Regions from separate parts of the Sanguibacter massiliensis genome, predicted to be linked through region 1. Evidence: predicted binding sites of a transcription regulator. Region 1 holds the regulator's gene; each other region holds the start of a gene.

Region 1 (5,681 bases):
CCACCATGGGGACCTGGGGCGGCACGACGATCCGGTGCTCGAGCCGAGCCTGTCCGCGGGTGCGCGGACCGTCGTCCGTCGGCGTCGACGACGTGGGAGGTGTGCCGCGACGGCGTCCTGCGGCGGGGGTGCGTGTGCGATCGTCCATGGGGCGCGTGCGCTGTCGACCTTCCGGGAGCGTGCGACGCCGGGAGGCGCCGTCGGTCCGAGTCTACCGAGCGGCGCTGCGTGCTCTCACGGACCGCGGGTCTCGTCGCTGTCTCACGTTGGTCTCGGCTCGGCCACGAAGTGGTTTTCGACGCGGCACCTGCACGGACGTCGGGTGACGATGGACGTGTCCCATCGCCTTCCCCTCCGAGAGGTTCCCTCTGATGCGCCGCCGTCCCACCCTTGTCCTCGTGCTCGCCGCCGCTGCCGCGGTCATGGCGGGCTGCACGACAGGTGCCGACCCCGCGCCCACGGGCACCGCCCCCGGGGCGTCCATCACGTCGAGCAGCGGAACGCCGGCGTCCGGCACGTCGACCACCCCGCTCGTCACGGTCCCCCCCGCCGTCAACGACACGACGCTTCTCGCCGCCCCGCTCGAGGGCGCGACCGTCGAGGGCCCCACGGTCGAGGTCACGGGCGAGGCCACCGCGTTCGAAGGCACGCTCTCGTGGCTCGTCTACCCGGTCGGCGGCAGCGCCGAGGACCCTGCGCAGCAGGGCTCGGCCGACACCGGCGCGAACGGTGAGATCGCGCCGTTCGCATTCACGGTCGACCTCGAGCCGGGCGAGTGGGTCGTCCAGGTCTTCGAGGCGAGCGCCAAGGACGGCACACCCCTGCGTCCCGTCGCCGTGACGTTCACGGTGTCCTGACCGAGCCGCGCACCGCCCGAGACACGACGGAGCCCGCACGGCAGATCGTGCGGGCTCCGTCGTCGTCGGCGGCCCATTCTCAGCCCCAGCGGCCGAGCCGCTGGGCGAGGAGCGCGAGCGCGACCGGTCCGGCCGTCGACGTCCGCAGGACGTGCGGGCCAAGGAGCACGGTCTGAGCTCCCGCCTCTTCGAGCTCCGTGAGCTCATCGGCGGCGATGCCGCCCTCCGGGCCGACGACGACAAGGATCTCGACGCCCTCCCCCGGAGCCGGCACGCGAGCCCCCGCGGGCGGTTGCTCGGCCGACTGGGGGAGGACGAGCACGGCCCCGCCCGCCGCGACGACCTCGCGCGTGCGCGCCGCAAGCGACGTCGTCGTCACGGACTCCTCGACACGCGGCAGACGCGCCCGGCGCGACTGCTTCGACGCCGCGCGCACGGTCGCGACCCAGCGAGCACGCGACTTCGCGGCGCGGTCGCCACGCCACACGACGATCGAGCGCGACGCCTGCCACGGCACGACGGCGTCCGCGCCGACCTCCGTGGCGGCCTCGACCGCCATCTCGTCGCGGTCGCCCTTCGCGAGCGCCTGGACGAGCACGAGCGCCGGCTGCGGGAGGGGCTCGTGGACGACCTCGTCGACGGCGAGCCTCACCTCCGACTCGCGTACCGACTCGATCGTGCAGCGGGCACGCACCCCGGCGCCGTCGACGACGTCGACCGCCTCCCCCGGCCGGCGCCGCTGGACGACACCCGCGTGCCGGCCCTCGGGCCCGTCGAGGAGGTAGTGGTCGCCCGCCGCGAGCCGGTCGATGCCGGACGCCTCGGCGAGGAAGACGGGTGCGCTCATGGTCGTCGACCCTAGCCTTTCCGCGACTGTTCCGCCGATGTCGCTCAGCGACCGGAGAGCTTGTCCTTGAGGCGGCTGAACACGCTCGGGTGCGCCGCGGCGACCTTCGCTTCGGGACGCTCCTCGCCGCGCAGCGCGGCGAGGCGGCGCAGCAGCTCGGCCTGCTCGTCGTCGAGGTCGTGCGGGACGCGCACGTCGACATGGACGTCGAGATCGCCGCGTCCACCGACGTGGAGGTGCCCGACGCCGAGGTCGGCGAGCGTCACGACGTCGCCCGGCTGCGTGCCCGGCGGGAACGTCACGTCTCGCGGTCCGTCGAGCGTCTCGAGCTCGATCGTCGTGCCGAGCGCCGCCGCCGTCATCGGCACCTCGAGCGTGCAGTGGAGGTCGTCGCCCCGACGCACGAACACCGGGTGCTTGCGCTCCCGGATCTCGACGTAGAGGTCGCCAGCCGGGCCTCCCGCCGGGCCGACCTCGCCCTGACCGGAGAGCTTGATGCGCGTGCCCGTGTCGACGCCGGCCGGGACGTCGATCGAGATCGTCTGGCGCGTCCGCACGCGACCCTCGCCCGCGCAGTCGACGCACGGCTCGGGGATCGTCGTGCCGTGCCCCTGGCACGCCGCGCACGGCTGCGTCGTCATGACCTGGCCGAGGAACGAGCGCGCGACACGCTGGACCGAGCCACGGCCCTGGCACACGACGCACGTCTGGACGGACGTGCCGGGCCGCGTGCACGCGCCGCCGCACGTCGAGCACACGCGCGCGGTGTCGATCGTCACTTCCTTGCGAGCCCCGAACGCGGCCTCCGCAAGGTCGATGTCGAGGCGCAGGAGCGCGTCCTGGCCGCGCCGCGTGCGCGGCACGGGGCCGCGCTGGGCCTGACCACCACCGAAGAACGTCTCGAAGATGTCCTGGAAACCGAAGCCGCCCGCCTGGCCGCCACCCGGCGCCGACGGATCCGTGCCCATGTCGTAAGCCTGGCGCTTCTCCGCCGTGCCGAGCACCTCGTAGGCGCGCGTCACATCCTTGAAGCGGTCCGCGCCCTCCTCGCCGGCGACGTCCGGGTGGAGCTCGCGCGCGAGCTTCCGGTACGCCTTCTTGATCTGGTCCTGCGTCGCGTCTCTCGGCACACCGAGGATCTCGTAGTAGTCCGTCACAGGGGTTCTTCCTGGTGGTGGGTGGAACGGTCAGGGGACGGCGGCTCGCGCCGGCCCGGTCACGTCGTGATGATGCGGGTGAGGTAGCGCGCGACCGCGCGCACCGCGGCGATCGTCTGCGGATAGTCCATGCGGGTCGGGCCGATCGAACCGAGGAGCGCGACCGCGTCACCCTCGGCGCCGTAGCCCGCCGTGACGACCGACGTCTCGGAGAGGCCGACGTGCGGCATCTCGTGACCGATGCGCACCGCGACGCCCGCGGAATCCTCGGTCATCTCCGTGAGGAGCCCGAGCAGCACAACCTCCTCCTCGAGCGCCTCGAGCACGGGCCGCAGCGCATGTTCGAACCGCATCCCGGAACGCGCGAGGTTCGACGTCCCCGCGAGGACGATGCGCTCGCCGGACTCGAGGCCGAGCGTGTGGACGAGAAGGTCGGAGATCTCGCGGAGGAGCGGCCGTTCCTCAGGGACGAACTGCTCCGGGAGCGACTCGAGCGCGGTGCGCATCTCGGGGAGCCGCCGGCCGAGGCACGCCGCGTTGAGGCGCGCCCGCAGGCGTGCGAGCGACTCCTCGTCGACGTCGGACGACAGCTCGAGCGTGCGCTGCACGACGCGGCCCGTGTCGGTGATGACGACGACGAGCAGGCGTGAGCCCTCGACGGGCACGAGCTCGAGGTGACGCAGCCCCGACCGTCGCAACGACGGGTACTGGACGACGGCGACCTGCTGAGTGAGGTGCGCGAGGAGGCGCGAAGCACGGACGATGACGTCGTCGAGGTCGACCGCACCGTCGAGGAACGACGTAATCGCGCGGCGCTCGGGCTGCGAGAGCGGCTTGACCTCGGCGAGGCGGTCGACGAAAAGGCGGTAGCCCTTGTCCGTCGGCACACGCCCGGCCGACGTGTGCGGCTGCGCGATGAGGCCCTCCTCCTCGAGGACAGCCATATCGTTGCGGATCGTCGCGGGCGAGACACCGAGGCGGTGCCTCTCGGCGAGCACGCGCGAGCCGACGGGCTCGCGCGTCGTCACGTAGTCCTCGACGATCGCGCGGAGCACGTCGAGGCGGCGGTCCGCGGCCGTCCCGTGCGTCGACATCATGCTCCTCCCTCAGCTCTCACACCCAGGAGATTCGCACTCTCAGGGTCCGAGTGCCAATCCTACCCGCGTCCGGGCGCAGACGGTCAGCGACGCACGCCACACACCCGACGCTCCCCTGCTGGCCGACTGCACCGCCTTAAGGTGTCGGGATGCACGACCGCTACGGATCCGACGTCCTCGGGGGCGACCCCACGACCCACCACCGGCGCCGCCCCGCCGCGCGCCCCGTCGCCGCCGAGCGCGGGACGGTTGTCGAGGAGGTGACGACCGGCTGGGTCGGCGCCGTCATCCGCGTCGAGAAGTCCGGCGGCATGCACGTCGTCGAGCTCGAGGACTCCCGCGGCCGCACCCGCACGTTCCCGCTCGGCCCCGGCTTCTGGATCGACGGTGCGCCCGTGATCCTCGAGGCGCCCGTCACCTCGCGCGCCCCCGCCGCCCCGACACGCACCGCATCAGGCTCGGTCGCCGTCCGCGGCGCCCAGGCGCGCGTCGCCCGCGGCTCGCGCATCCTCGTCGAAGGACGCCACGACGCCGAGCTCGTCGAGAAGGTCTGGGGCGACGACCTGCGCGTCGAGGGCGTCGTCGTCGAGCTCCTCGACGGCGTCGACAACCTCGAGGCCTACGTCCGCGACTTCGCACCCGACCGCACCCGCCGGCTCGGCGTGCTCGTCGACCACCTCGTCGCAGGCTCCAAGGAGCAGCGCGTCGCCGACGCCGTCCTGCGCCTCGCGCCCGCCGGCACCGTGAGGGTCGTCGGGCACCCCTACGTCGACGTGTGGGAGGCCGTGAAGCCCGCACGCGTCGGGCTCGAGGCCTGGCCGCGCATCGATCGTTCCGTCGAGTGGAAAGTCGGGATCCTCCGCCACCTCGGCTGGGCGCACGCCGACCAGGCCGATGTCGCCCACGGCTGGAAGCGGATCCTCGGAACCGTCCGCTCGTGGACGGACCTCGAGCCCGCGCTCATCGGACGCGTCGAGGAACTCATCGACTTTGTCACCGAGCCCACGGGCTGACGCACCCCTCGAACGCCGGCGGCCCGGCGCCCCGCGGACGGGGTGCCGGGCCGACGGGCCACGCGGACGGGAACGTCAGGCGGGCTGCTCGCCGATGACGCGGCGGTAGGCGAACGCGAGTGCGACGAGCGCGATCGGGGTCGTCACAAGCGATCCGACAAGCACGATGCTGCCCGCTGCGGAGACGATCGAGACGACAATCGTGAGCAGGATGGCTGAGCCGAGGTTCTTCTTGACGACATCGATGCTCGCCTTGATCGCGTCGATCGCGCCCATGCCCTTGTCCATGACGAAGTGGAGCGCGAAGAGACCGAAGAACATGACGACGAGCGGTCCGATGATGGTGATCGCCGTGATCGCCGCTGCCAGGACGAGGACGAGCGACGCGAGCAGGACCTGACCGAGGTTGGGGATCTTGAAGAAGTCGCCGATCTCCACCCGGCCGGTGCGCGTGACGACGAGCGACGCGTTGATCTGCCCGGCCTCCGCGAGCAACCCGAGGACGACGCTGAGCACGACGAGAAGGAAGAAGCCGCCGCCGAAACCGGCCGCGAACACCCCTGCCGTGTCAGGGCTGGTGAGCAGTGCGAAGAGGCTGCCGCCGACGAGCACCCCCCAGAGGATGGTGACGACGATGCTCACTCCCGCGACCCACGCGAGCGTGCCGACGACGAGCGCGACGGCGTTCGACGAGAAACGCTCCCAGCCGT
Region 2 (5,681 bases), 2.3 Mb from region 1:
CGACACCGACGACGGTCAGGGTATGCACCCGCAGAGGGTGCATGCGCCGCGTCGGTGTCCCAGGCGCGGACGGCGCGCTGGCGGGTGGGGTCATCGTCGTTCTCGTCGTCATCGTGGGCCTCTCGCTCACACTATTAGTACTGAGGTAAGGCTAACCATACCCGGCCGCCGTCGCGGCATGCGCGGAACGGCGCACGCCGCGACAGCGTGCGCGACGGCAACGGCGAAGGCCGCCGGTCGGGCGTGAGCCCGGCCGGCGGCCTTCGTGCGTCCTGCGTGGCCCGCGAGGGGCCGACTCAGGCGGCGGGGGTCAGAAGCCCATGCCGCCCATGTCGTCGCCGCCACCCGGCACGGCCGGGGCCTTCTCGGGCTTGTCGGCGACGACCGCCTCGGTCGTGAGGAAGAGCGCAGCGATGGACGCAGCGTTCTGAAGCGCGGAGCGCGTGACCTTGACCGGGTCGTTAACGCCCGCGGCGAGCAGGTCCTCGTAGACGCCGGTCGCGGCGTTGAGGCCCTGGCCCGACGGCAGCGAGCGCACGCGCTCGGCGACGACGCCACCCTCGAGGCCCGCGTTGACGGCGATCTGCTTGAGCGGCGCGTCGATCGCACGGAGCACGATCTGAGCACCGGTGAGCTCGTCACCCTCGAGCGCCTCGAGCGCGGCCGTGGCCTTGGCACCGGCCTGGATGAGCGCGACGCCACCCCCGGCGACGATGCCCTCCTCGACGGCAGCCTTCGCGTTGCGGACGGCGTCCTCGATGCGGTGCTTGCGCTCCTTGAGCTCGACCTCGGTGGCCGCGCCCGCCTTGATGACGGCGACGCCGCCGGCGAGCTTCGCGAGGCGCTCCTGGAGCTTCTCGCGGTCGTAGTCGGAGTCCGACTTCTCGATCTCGGAGCGGATCTGGTTGACGCGACCGGCGATCTGGTCGGCGTCGCCGGCACCCTCGACGATCGTCGTCTCGTCCTTCGTGACGACGACCTTGCGGGCCGTGCCGAGGAGGTCGAGCGTCGCGGTCTCGAGCTTGAGGCCGACGGTCTCGGAGATGACCTGGCCGCCCGTGAGGATCGCGATGTCCTGGAGGATCGCCTTGCGGCGGTCGCCGAAGCCCGGGGCCTTGACGGCGACGGACTTGAACGTGCCGCGGATCTTGTTGAGCACGAGCGTCGCGAGGGCCTCGCCCTCGACGTCCTCGGCGATGATGAGGAGCGAGCGGCCCTGCTTCATCACCTGGTCGAGGAGCGGCAGGAGGTCCTTGACGTTCGAGATCTTCGACTCGACGAGCAGGACGTACGGGTCCTCGAGAACAGCCTCCTGGCGCTCCGGGTCCGTCTCGAAGTAGCGGGCGAGGAAGCCCTTGTCGAAGCGCATACCCTCGGTGAGCTCGAGCTCGAGGCCGAACGTGTTCGACTCCTCGACCGTGATGACGCCCTCCTTGCCGACCTTGTCGAGGGCCTCGGCGATGAGCTCGCCGATCGCGGGGTCGCCGGCGGAGATGGCGGCGGTCGCGGCGATCTCCTCCTTCGTCTCGATCTCCTTGGCGGAGGCGACGAGCTCGGCGGTGACGGCCTCGACGGCCTTCTCGATGCCGCGCTTGATGGCGATGGGGTTGGAGCCGGCCGCGACATTGCGCAGGCCCTCGCGGACGAGCGCCTGGGCGAGGACGGTGGCGGTCGTCGTGCCGTCACCGGCGACGTCGTCCGTCTTCTTGGCGACCTCCTTGACGAGCTCGGCGCCGATCTTCTCGAACGGCTCCTCGAGCTCGATCTCCTTGGCGATCGAGACGCCGTCGTTCGTGATCGTGGGGGCGCCCCACTTCTTGTCGAGGACGACGTTGCGGCCCTTCGGGCCGAGGGTGACCTTGACGGTGTCGGCGAGGGCGTTGAGCCCGCGCTCCATACCGCGACGAGCCTCCTCGTTGAAGGCGATGATCTTTGCCATGGGGATGTGATCCTCCGCTTGTGGCGTTGGGGGTCGGTCGGTGCCCGCGACGGACGGTCCGCGCCGGCGGCGTTCACGTCACGCCGACGGCCCGGGCCTCACCTTGCGACCTGGGTGGGTCCACTGCCCGACCCCGGCGACGACTGTCACTCAAGGGTCGAGAGTGCTAACACCATTATTGGCACTCGGCATGGCCGAGTGCAAGACGGCGGGGGCCATGTCCGCCCTCGGCGCAGACGTCGGTGCCACGCCTCAGCGGGCTCGTCCGTCCGTCGGCGCTGCGAGCGGTCCCGGGCGCCGTCCCCGCCGGCGGAGGAGCGAGAGCGCCGCGAGGTGCCCCGACATGCCGTGGACCCCGGGCCCGGGCGGGGCGGCCGACGAGCCAAGGAGGACGTGCCGCCCGTCGACCTCACCGAGGTGGTGGGGATCGGCGGCGAGCCGCGGCCGCGCGAGCATCTGCCACGCGGTGACGGCGCCGGCGGCGATGTCGCCGCCGACGAGGTTCTCGTCGTGCGCCGACATGCGGGACGCGGGCACGCAGCGCGTCGCGACGACGCGGTCGCGCACGTCGGGCGCGTACCGGGCGACGTGCGTGAGGACGTCTTCCGTGACGTCACGTCCCGAGCTCGCGGGCACGTGGGCGTACGCCCACACGACGCGCAGTCCGTGACGCTCGCGCGCCGGGTCCCACGGGGTCGGGTCGCCGAGGAGCACGACGGGCCGTTCGGCGTGCCGTCCGACACGGACGGCGGCCTGTGCGCGCCGCATGTCGTCGACCGTCCCGGCGACGTGGACGGTGCCCGCCGTGCCGACACGGGCGTCGGCCCACGGCACTGGGCCGTCGAGCACGAGCTGGACGGCGGCGGCGCCCGGGCCGCCACGGAAGCGGCGGAGCGCCGCGCGCACGTGCCGGGGCAGGCGGTGCCCGACGATCCCGAGGGCGCGCGGCACGGAGGTGGTGAGGACGACGTCCGCGCCCGACGGCAGGTCACCCCACGACGTCACGCGGCGGCCGGTCTCGACGCGGACGCGGTGCGCGTGCAGGTCGGCGAGCAGCGCGTCGACGATCGCGCGCGAGCCTCCGACGGGCACGGGCCAGCCGCCCGCGTGCCCGAGCGCGCCGAGCAGCAGCCCCGTGCCGGTCGCGGACGGTGACGAGAGCGGCGCCATCGCGTGGACGGCGACGCCCGCGAGCAGGGCGCCCGCCCGGCCCGAGCGCGGGGCCCGCAGCAGCCCGTCCGCGAGCGCGGCAGCGACACGGAGACGGTCACGCGTGCTCGCTGGCGGTGTCACGCCCGGGCCTCTCCCGGTCCGGGCACTTCTGGTCCTGCTGCCCCCGGCCAGCAGAGTGCGCCTGTCCCCGAGGAGGAGCGAGGCGAGCACGTCGGGGCGGTCGACGAGGGGCCCGAACGTCCGCCGCCACGCGCCGCACTCCCTGCCGAGGCTGGCAACGGTCGCGTCGAGCGACCGGTGCGCGAGCACAGCCCCACCGGGCAGGGGGTGCGCGTAGGAGATGTCGGGGCTCAGGAGGCGCACACCGTGCGCAGCAAGGTCGAACGCGCGCAGGAACGGCGACGCGAGCGCAAGCGGATGCACGGCGGAGCACACGTCGTGCGGCAGCGCCGCGACCTGCTCGACGTCGAACCCCGGACGCACGACGAGCCCGTCGCGCCCGAGCGGCAGCGTGCGCGCTCCCCCACCCGCGGTGTCCTCGGCCTCGAGCACGCGCACGCGCAGCCCGGCGCGCACGAGCGTCACGGCCGCCGCGAGCCCGTTGGGCCCCGACCCCACGACGACGACGTCGACCTCACTCATCGAGACCTCCGCTCGGGCGCCCTGCGAGCCGGGACGCGATGGTCCGAGCGTAGGGCCCGGGCCCGGCGCGCGGCCCGACGGTCACACAGACGGACGCCGCAGGGCCCGGTGCGGTCGACCCGTTACGGTCGTCCCATGCGTGCGCACCGGGGTCGTAAGGTCGCGGGTCTGGCGACGGCGACGGTCCTCGTGGCGACGGCGTTCGTCTCGGGCGCGGGAGTGACGTCGGGCGGCGTCGACGGCAACGTCATCGAGCTGTACTCAGACGGGCTCGTCGTCACGTCGGACGGTGTCGCGACGGTCGCTCCGGGCACCACCCAGCGGTACCTGCCGGGGACGCGGGTGCCGGACGAGCCTGCCGCGCCCGCCGCGCGCAGAGCCGCGCTCGACGAGCGTGCGGCCGCGCAGCGGGCGTGGCTCGACGCCGGCACCGTCCCGGGCGTGGGGACGCCATTCGAGGACATGGCGCGCGGTGCGCTCGCAGACCTGCACGCGCTCGTCGGCGACGACGGTGCGGTGCCGGCGGCGCTCCACGAGCGGTGGGGGTACGCGTGGCCGCGGGACAACGCTTTCGTCGCGGCGGCGCTCGCGCGCACGGGCCACGTCGACGACGCGGTGCGCGTCCTAGGGTTCCTCGCTCGCGTGCAGGCCGACGACGGGTCGTTCGAGGCGCGCTACACGCTCGACGCCGCGGGGCCGCCCGACGGCCGCGCCCCGCAGACGGACAGCACGGGCTGGGTCTTGTGGGCTCTCGGCGAGGTGCTCGAGGCCGCGCCCGAGGGGCCGGCGACGGTTCCCGACGGCGGTGCGCAGGCGGGGCCGCCGACCCGGACGGACGTCGCGCTCAGTCTGCGCGGTCTCCTCGAGCGTGCGACGGACCACGCGCTCGCGCTCACCGACGGCGGTCGCCGGCTGCCTCCCGCGTCCCCCGACTACTGGGAGGTGCGCGAGGCGGTGACGACGCTCGGCACGGCCGCGCCGCTCCTTGCGGGTCTCGAGGCGGCCGCCGACGCGTGGACGCTGCTCGCGGAACCCGACCGGGCCCGAGCTGCGTCCGACGCGGCGTCGGGGCTGCGCGAGCGCGTCGAGGAGTCGTTCGGTGCCCGGGGCTATCCACGCCACGTCACGGGCGGCGCCCGGGACGCCGCGACGGCCTTCGTCCTGCCGCCGTTCGTCGACGAGCCGCTCGTCGGTGCGGAGACCGCGTGGCGGGCGAGCGTCGCTCCCATGAGGCGCCCCGCGGGCGGCCTCGCACCCGGCGGTTCGTGGCGTCCCGACGGCATCTCGTGGACCCCGCAGACGACGCTCTACGCGCTCACCGCGGCCTCGCTCGGTGACCGCGCGACGGCCGAGCACTGGCTCGCCTGGGTCGACGCGCACCGCACGTCGTCGGGCGCAATCCCTGAGAAGGTCCTCGCCGACGGCTCGCCGTCGGCGGTCGCACCGCTCGCGTGGTCGAACGCGAACGTCCTCCTCGCACTCGACGCGCTCGACGACCTCCCGTAGCCCCGACACGCGACGGCGCTCGGCAGCGGAGGCTCCGCTGCCGAGCGCCGTCCCGGAAGATCTGCGCTGTGACCGAGGTCAGAGGGGGCGGACCTGCTCCGCCTGCGGGCCCTTGGTGCCCTGGCCGACCTCGAACTCGACGGGCTGGCCCTCATCGAGGCTCCGGTAGCCGTCCGTCTGGATCGCGCTGAAGTGAACGAAGAGGTCCTGACCGCCGTCGGCCGGGGTGATGAACCCGAAGCCCTTCTCAGCGTTGAACCACTTGACCGTGCCGTGGGCCATGTACTGCTCCTTGCTCGTCTCTCACGTGCGACCGCGCCCTCCGTTGGGTCACGGACACAGCCAGCCTAAGGGAACGACCTGCTCGGAGGAAAGGGGTGACCGGCGCATACCAACAACGGGCAAAGCCACCGGACGTGCG
Region 3 (5,681 bases), 610 kb from region 1:
CTTGCAGTCGCGGACGTCGGCGTCGCGATGGGTCTCGGCGGCACGGGGGTCGCGGTCGAGACCGCGGACATCGCGCTCGTCCAGGACGACCTGCTGCGTCTGCCCGACGCGATCCGGCTCGCGCGCCGCACGGTGGCCGTCATGCGGCAGAACATCGCGGTCGCGCTCGTCACGGTCGCCGTCCTCCTCGCGGGGGTGTTCGCGGGCGGGGTGACGATGGCGGTCGGCATGCTCGTCCACGAGGCGTCGGTGCTCCTCGTCATTGCCAACGCCATGCGTCTGCTGCGGGCGAGGCCCGCAGCAGCACGTGCCGTCGCCGCTCCCGAGCGCGTGCTCGTGGGTGCCTGACCGCGGCGACGCGGGGGCGGCGTCCGACCACCGGTCGGGCGCCGCCCCCGCGTCGTCGCTCGGGAAACACGCGCCGGGTCGCGTGACCCACGGCGCGTCGCGGGCCATGATGGGCGCATGGACCTCACGCGCCCCGTCGCCCCGGACCCCTACGCCTCTCTTCCGGCTGTGCCGAAGTTCACGCTGACGAGCTCGACACTCGTCGACGGCGCGGCGATGCCTGCCGAGCACACCGCCGACGGCGGCAACACGTCGCCGCAGCTGTCGTGGACGGGCTTCCCCTCCTCGACGCGCTCGTTCCTCGTCTCGTGCTTTGACCCTGACGCGCCGACGCCCGCGGGCTTCTGGCACTGGACGGTCGTCGACGTGCCGGCCGAGGTCACCGAGCTCGACGAGGGGACCGGCGAGTCCGACCTCATGCTCGACGGTGCGGCGTTCCACGTCCGCAACGACGGCGGCGGCTACGACTACACGGGGGCGGCCCCGCCCGCGGGCGACCGCCCGCACCGCTACGTGTTCGCCGTGCACGCACTCGACGTCGACTCGCTCGATCTCGACGCGGAGGCGTCGCCGACGGCCGTCGCGCTCACGGCGCTCTTCCACACGGTCGCGAGGGCGACGCTCACGGTCACGCACGCGCGGTGACCCTGCACGTGCGGGCCGCGGCGCCGGACGACGCGGTGGCGCTGGCCGCGCTCGCGGCCCTCACCTTCCCGCTCGCGTGCCCGCCCGGCACGGACCCGGCGGACATCACGGAGTTCGTTCGCGGCAACCTCACGGCCGCGCACCTTGCCGCGCATGTCGCCGACGCGTCGTGCGACGTGCTGCTCGTCACCGACGACGCGCATCCGGGCATGGCCCTCGCGTACGCCCTCGTCGTCGACGAGGCGCCGCCGTCGACGGCCGTCGTGCCGGCGCCGTCACGGATGCTCTCGAAGTTCTACGCGCACCCGGAGGTGCACGGCACGCCCGTCGCGGCCCTCCTCATGGCGGCGATGCTCGACGCGGGCCGTGCCCGTGGTGTCGCGGCGGTGTGGCTCGGCGTCAACCAGCGCAACGAGCGCGCGCAGCGCTTCTACGGGAAGCACGGATTCGAGGTCGTCGGGACGAAGCACATGCGGGTCGGCGACCGCGTCCACGACGACTTCGTGCTCGCCCGGGTGCTCTGACCCCGTCGAGGGCCGGGTCAGCCGACGGTCGCGTCGGCCGCGCGCCGCATGACGTCGAGGACGTCGCCCGACTCGGCAAACCAGGCCCGCTGGCGTCGCGCTCCCCCGCCCCGCGACCACAGGCCGCCGAGCATCTCGGTGACTGCGTCGAGATCGCCCGCGTCGGCGAGGGCGGGGCGGACGTGGTCGACGAGGCTGCCAACGACGTCGTGCGCGGGCGCGCGCCGCCACGTCGCGGGATCGACGAGGTCGTCGGCAAGCCCCGAGCGGCTCGCGCGCCACGCCGCGGCGCGCAGCACCTCGGGGTGCAGCTCGGGCAGCGGCTGCCCGGCTGCGTGCTCACGGACGGCGGTCTCGACGAGGGCGCGGGCGAGGGCCGCGACGAGGGTTGCGGTCGCGGGCGCGAGGCACACGTCGGCGACGCGGATCTCGACCGTGGGGTACCGCGCCGAGAGTCGCGCGTCGAAGTAGATCATGCCGGTGTCGAGGATCGTCCCGGTCGCGAGGAGTCGTGCGACGGCGTCGTCGTACGCGTCGACCGAGCCGAACGTGCGGACCGGTCCGGCGGTGGGCCAGCGCGACCATACCTGGGCGCGGTAGGACTCGTACGACGTGTCGACGCCCTGCCAGAACGGGGAGTTCGCAGAGATCGCGAGGAGCGGCGCGAGCCAGGGCCCGATGCGGTCGAGCACGGCAACCCCCTCGGCGCGCGAGGTGACGCCGACGTGGACGTGGCATCCGCTCGTCAGCTGCTCGTCGGCGGTGAGGCCGAACTGCGCGGCGGCGCGCTCGTAGCGCCGCGAGGGGACGCGCGTGCCGAGGACGTGGACGGGGCTCGTGCCGACGGCCGCGATGCGTGCACCGTGCGGGGCCGAGGCCTCGTTCACACGGGCGCGGCCCGCGCGGATCTCCGCGTCGAGTGACGTGAGGTCGGTGCACGGGACGGTGCCGGTCTCGATCTGCTCGAGCATGAGCTCGTGCTCGAGGCCTCCGCCCGGCACGTGAGCGGGGCCCTCGCGCAGCTCGGGTGGCGCGGTCTCGATGACCGCGGCGGCGACCGCGGTCGGGTGTCCGGTCTCGTCGACGAGGAGGAACTCCTCCTCGACTCCCACAGTCCTGAGGTTCGTCATCGTCACAGGGTGGCAGCGGAGCGCGCGTCGCGCGACCCGAGCGTGGACGGTCGATCACGGTCGTCGAGTGCCGCCGTCAGTGCTTCCGTCGAACGGTGCGGGGCCGGACGCACGACGACGGGCCACCGGCGTGCGGTGGCCCGTCGCGGGGCGCAGGAGGGTGCGTGGATCAGCTCGTCGCGGCCTCGAGAGCGGGCGCGCCGGTGTCGTGGACGACCTCGATGCGGCGCGGGCGGGCTTCCTCGGCGACCGGGATGGTGAGCGCGAGCACGCCGTCGCGGTAGCTGGCGTTGATCCTGTCGAGCGCCAGGCCGCGCCCGACGGTGAGCTGGCGGGCGAACGTGCCGGAGGGGCGTTCGCGGAGCAGCCACTGGTTGACCTCGTCCCGGGCGCTGCGCTCGGCCCGGATGGTGAGGGTGCGGTCCTCGACGGAGACGTCGATCGTGCCGGGGTCGACACCGGGCAGGTCGATGTTGAGGACGTAGTGGTCGTCGGTGCGGAACAGGTCCATCGGCATGCCGGCGTTGTCGCGCGGGCCGCCGAGCATCGCGCCGAAGAGTCGGTCCATCTCACGGAAAGGGTCTCGCTGAGCAGCCATCTTGTTCACCTCCGCAGAAGATCCCCCGGACCTTCCGGGGGTCGGGACGCCGGAGTCCGGCGCCGTGGCTACGCCTCTATTTTTAGCACTCTGACCCCCCGAGTGCCAGATCTGCTGAACAGTTTCGCCACGAGCGATCGAAGCGGCCGTGCGTCACCGCACCCGGGTCGCCCAGCCCGCCACCGCAACGGCCGACGCGACATTAAGCGAGTCCACGCCGCCCGCCATGGGGATCTTCACGGTGAGGTCGCACGCCGTGATCGTGCGCTTCTTGAGGCCATCGCCCTCCGTGCCGAAGACGAGCGCCAGCTTCTCGGGGGTGTCGTGCTCGAGGACGTCGAGGCTCACCGAGTCGTCCTCAAGCGCGAGCGCCGCGACCGTGAAGCCGAGCGACCGCAGCAGCTCGACGCCGTCGGCCGCACCGTCCGCGGGGCCCGCAGGCCAGTGCTCGAAGCGGGTCCACGGCACCTGGAAGACGGTGCCCATCGAGACCCGCACGGCCCGCCGGTAGAGCGGGTCGGCGCACGAGGGCGTGAAGAGCACCGCGTCGACGCCCATCGCCGCGCACGCGCGCATCGCGGCGCCGACGTTCGTGTGATCGACCGTGTCCTCGAGGACGACGACACGGCGCGCGCCCTGCCCGCCACGCGCCGCCGCGAGCAGCTCGGTGACGGGCGAGAGCGCGGGCCGGTGCATCGAGGCGAGCGCCCCGCGGTGGAGGTGGAACCCGGTGACCTGTTCGAGGACCTCGGCCGTGCCCGTGTAGACGGGCACCCCCGGGTGCTCGGCGAGCACGTCCGCCATGGACGTCAACCACTTGTGCTCCATGAAGAACGAGCGCGGCCGATGGCCCGCGGCGAGCGCCCGCCGGATGACGGTCGAAGACTCCGCGATGTAGAGACCCTTGCCAGGCTCCGTGCGCGATCGCAGCCTCACGTCGGTGAGCGCGACGTAGTCCTCGAGGCCGGGCGCGGTGACGTCGGTGATCTCGACGAGGTCGAGGTCGGCGGGCAGCACGGTGTCAGCAGGGTTCGTGGGCACGGTCTATTGTCACGCATGCCAGCCAGGCTCGGCGCGGGACGCCTGCCGCAGTGCGCCTGGCGCGGGGCTCAGAGCAGCCCGTGCGCCCGCGCGTTGCGCGCGCCGAGCATCACGCCGACGGCTCCGAGCACCGCCATGACGGGGATGGCGACGAACGCCGTGTGCGTGCCGACCGCGTCGGCCGCCGCTCCGAGGAGGAACGGGGCGATGCCGACGGTGGCACCTGCGACGAACGTCGCGACGGCTTGAGCCCGGTCGGCGCCCTCGCGTGCGATGCCAAGGAGCAGCGCGATCGTCAGGGGGTACTGCGCGCCGTACCCGAGACCCGCGACGACGAGCCCGGCGACGGCGACGCCCGGCGTGTGTGCGGTCCAGAGGACCGCCCAGCCCGCGATCGCGAGGACGAAGCTCGCGGCGAGGACCCGGTCGGCCCCGAACCTCCGGGTCAGGGTCGTCCCAAGGAACCGGACGACCGTCATACCGCCGAGCAGGCCGGCAGTCGTCGCGGTCGCGATGCTCTCGTCAGCGCCCGTGCGCTCGAGGACGAGCGACGTCGACCAGTACGTCGTCGCGTTCTCAAGAGTCATCGCCGCGACGAGCGCGACGAGAAGCCCGGACGTCCCAGGGGCGAGCCGCCGCGACGTCACACTCACGGAGCTGGTGACCAGAGGACCCTCGGGCACCGGATCCGCGACGTCGCGGGCCTGCGTGCCTGGACCGGGGACGTCGCGCGGCAGACGCGACACAGCGAACGCAACGGTGAGCGCGAGGGTGACGGCGACGACGACCGCGGCCCGCCAGCCCCAGCCGATCCCGACGGCAAGGCCCACCGCGAGCGGTCCGAGGAGGCCGATGCCCGAGCCTGCCCCGTTGGCCTCGGAGATCGCGGCTGGCGCCGCGGGACCGTGACGCTGCGAGAGGTTGAGCTGCGCGACCGAGAGCGCGATGTTGCCGCCGAGCGCGACGACGGCGATCGAGGGCAGCGTGAGGGCGATGCTGGGGGCGAGGACGAAACAGGTGACGCCGACCGCGACCGTCACAAGGCTCGCGACGAGCAGCCGCTGCCGCCCCAGGAAGCGGATCAGGTGCGGCAGGACGAGCGCCGCAGTGATCGCGCCCGCTGCCATTGCGGTGCCATGGAGCCCGCCGACGGCCTTGGAGACGCCGAGGTCCTCCGCGAGCAGCGGCACCGACGGGCTGAAGGAGTAGAGGAACCACCCCCACACGACGAGGACGGAGTAGTGCGTGAGCGTGAAGCCATCACGGCGAAGGGTCGGGGTGAAGGGCGTGGTCACGGGAGGATCATTGCAGGGTTCGGAGCGTTCCCCTGCGGGGACACGTCACGGCATGCTCGATGGAGCAGGACGACGGCGGACGACGACGGCGCGCCCCGGA

Evidence for each region. Region 1 encodes HrcA, which represses chaperone genes, less so after heat shock. Its sites were predicted from a motif close to TTNGCACTCGNNNNNNNCGAGTGCNAA; they were not measured.
Region 2: a site for HrcA is predicted at 2,118-2,144, ahead of groL (chaperonin GroEL). Genes of this name have one in related genera too.
Region 3: a site for HrcA is predicted at 3,328-3,354, ahead of C1729_RS04200 (Hsp20/alpha crystallin family protein). Genes of this name have one in related genera too.

What each region holds. Positions count from the first base shown of each region.
Region 1 is NZ_LT964979.1:283,854-289,534, reverse strand. Features, by position in the region: gene C1729_RS01305 (PhoH family protein) at 1-148, opposite strand, end outside; gene C1729_RS01300 (Gmad2 immunoglobulin-like domain-containing protein) at 372-857, shown strand; gene C1729_RS01295 (16S rRNA (uracil(1498)-N(3))-methyltransferase) at 937-1,704, opposite strand; gene dnaJ (molecular chaperone DnaJ) at 1,749-2,861, opposite strand; gene hrcA (heat-inducible transcriptional repressor HrcA) at 2,921-3,958, opposite strand; gene C1729_RS01280 (DUF3097 domain-containing protein) at 4,108-4,971, shown strand; gene C1729_RS01275 (hypothetical protein) at 5,047-5,681, opposite strand, start outside.
Region 2 is NZ_LT964979.1:2,553,200-2,558,880, reverse strand. Features, by position in the region: gene C1729_RS11835 (siderophore-interacting protein) at 1-28, opposite strand, end outside; gene groL (chaperonin GroEL) at 311-1,939, opposite strand; gene C1729_RS11825 (phytoene desaturase family protein) at 2,192-3,754, opposite strand; gene C1729_RS11820 (glycoside hydrolase family 15 protein) at 3,890-5,260, shown strand; gene C1729_RS11815 (cold-shock protein) at 5,339-5,542, opposite strand.
Region 3 is NZ_LT964979.1:897,515-903,195, forward strand. Features, by position in the region: gene C1729_RS04180 (heavy metal translocating P-type ATPase) at 1-348, shown strand, start outside; gene C1729_RS04185 (YbhB/YbcL family Raf kinase inhibitor-like protein) at 466-993, shown strand; gene C1729_RS04190 (GNAT family N-acetyltransferase) at 990-1,517, shown strand; gene C1729_RS04195 (carboxylate-amine ligase) at 1,535-2,647, opposite strand; gene C1729_RS04200 (Hsp20/alpha crystallin family protein) at 2,817-3,245, opposite strand; gene C1729_RS04205 (TrmH family RNA methyltransferase) at 3,399-4,286, opposite strand; gene C1729_RS04210 (MFS transporter) at 4,355-5,581, opposite strand.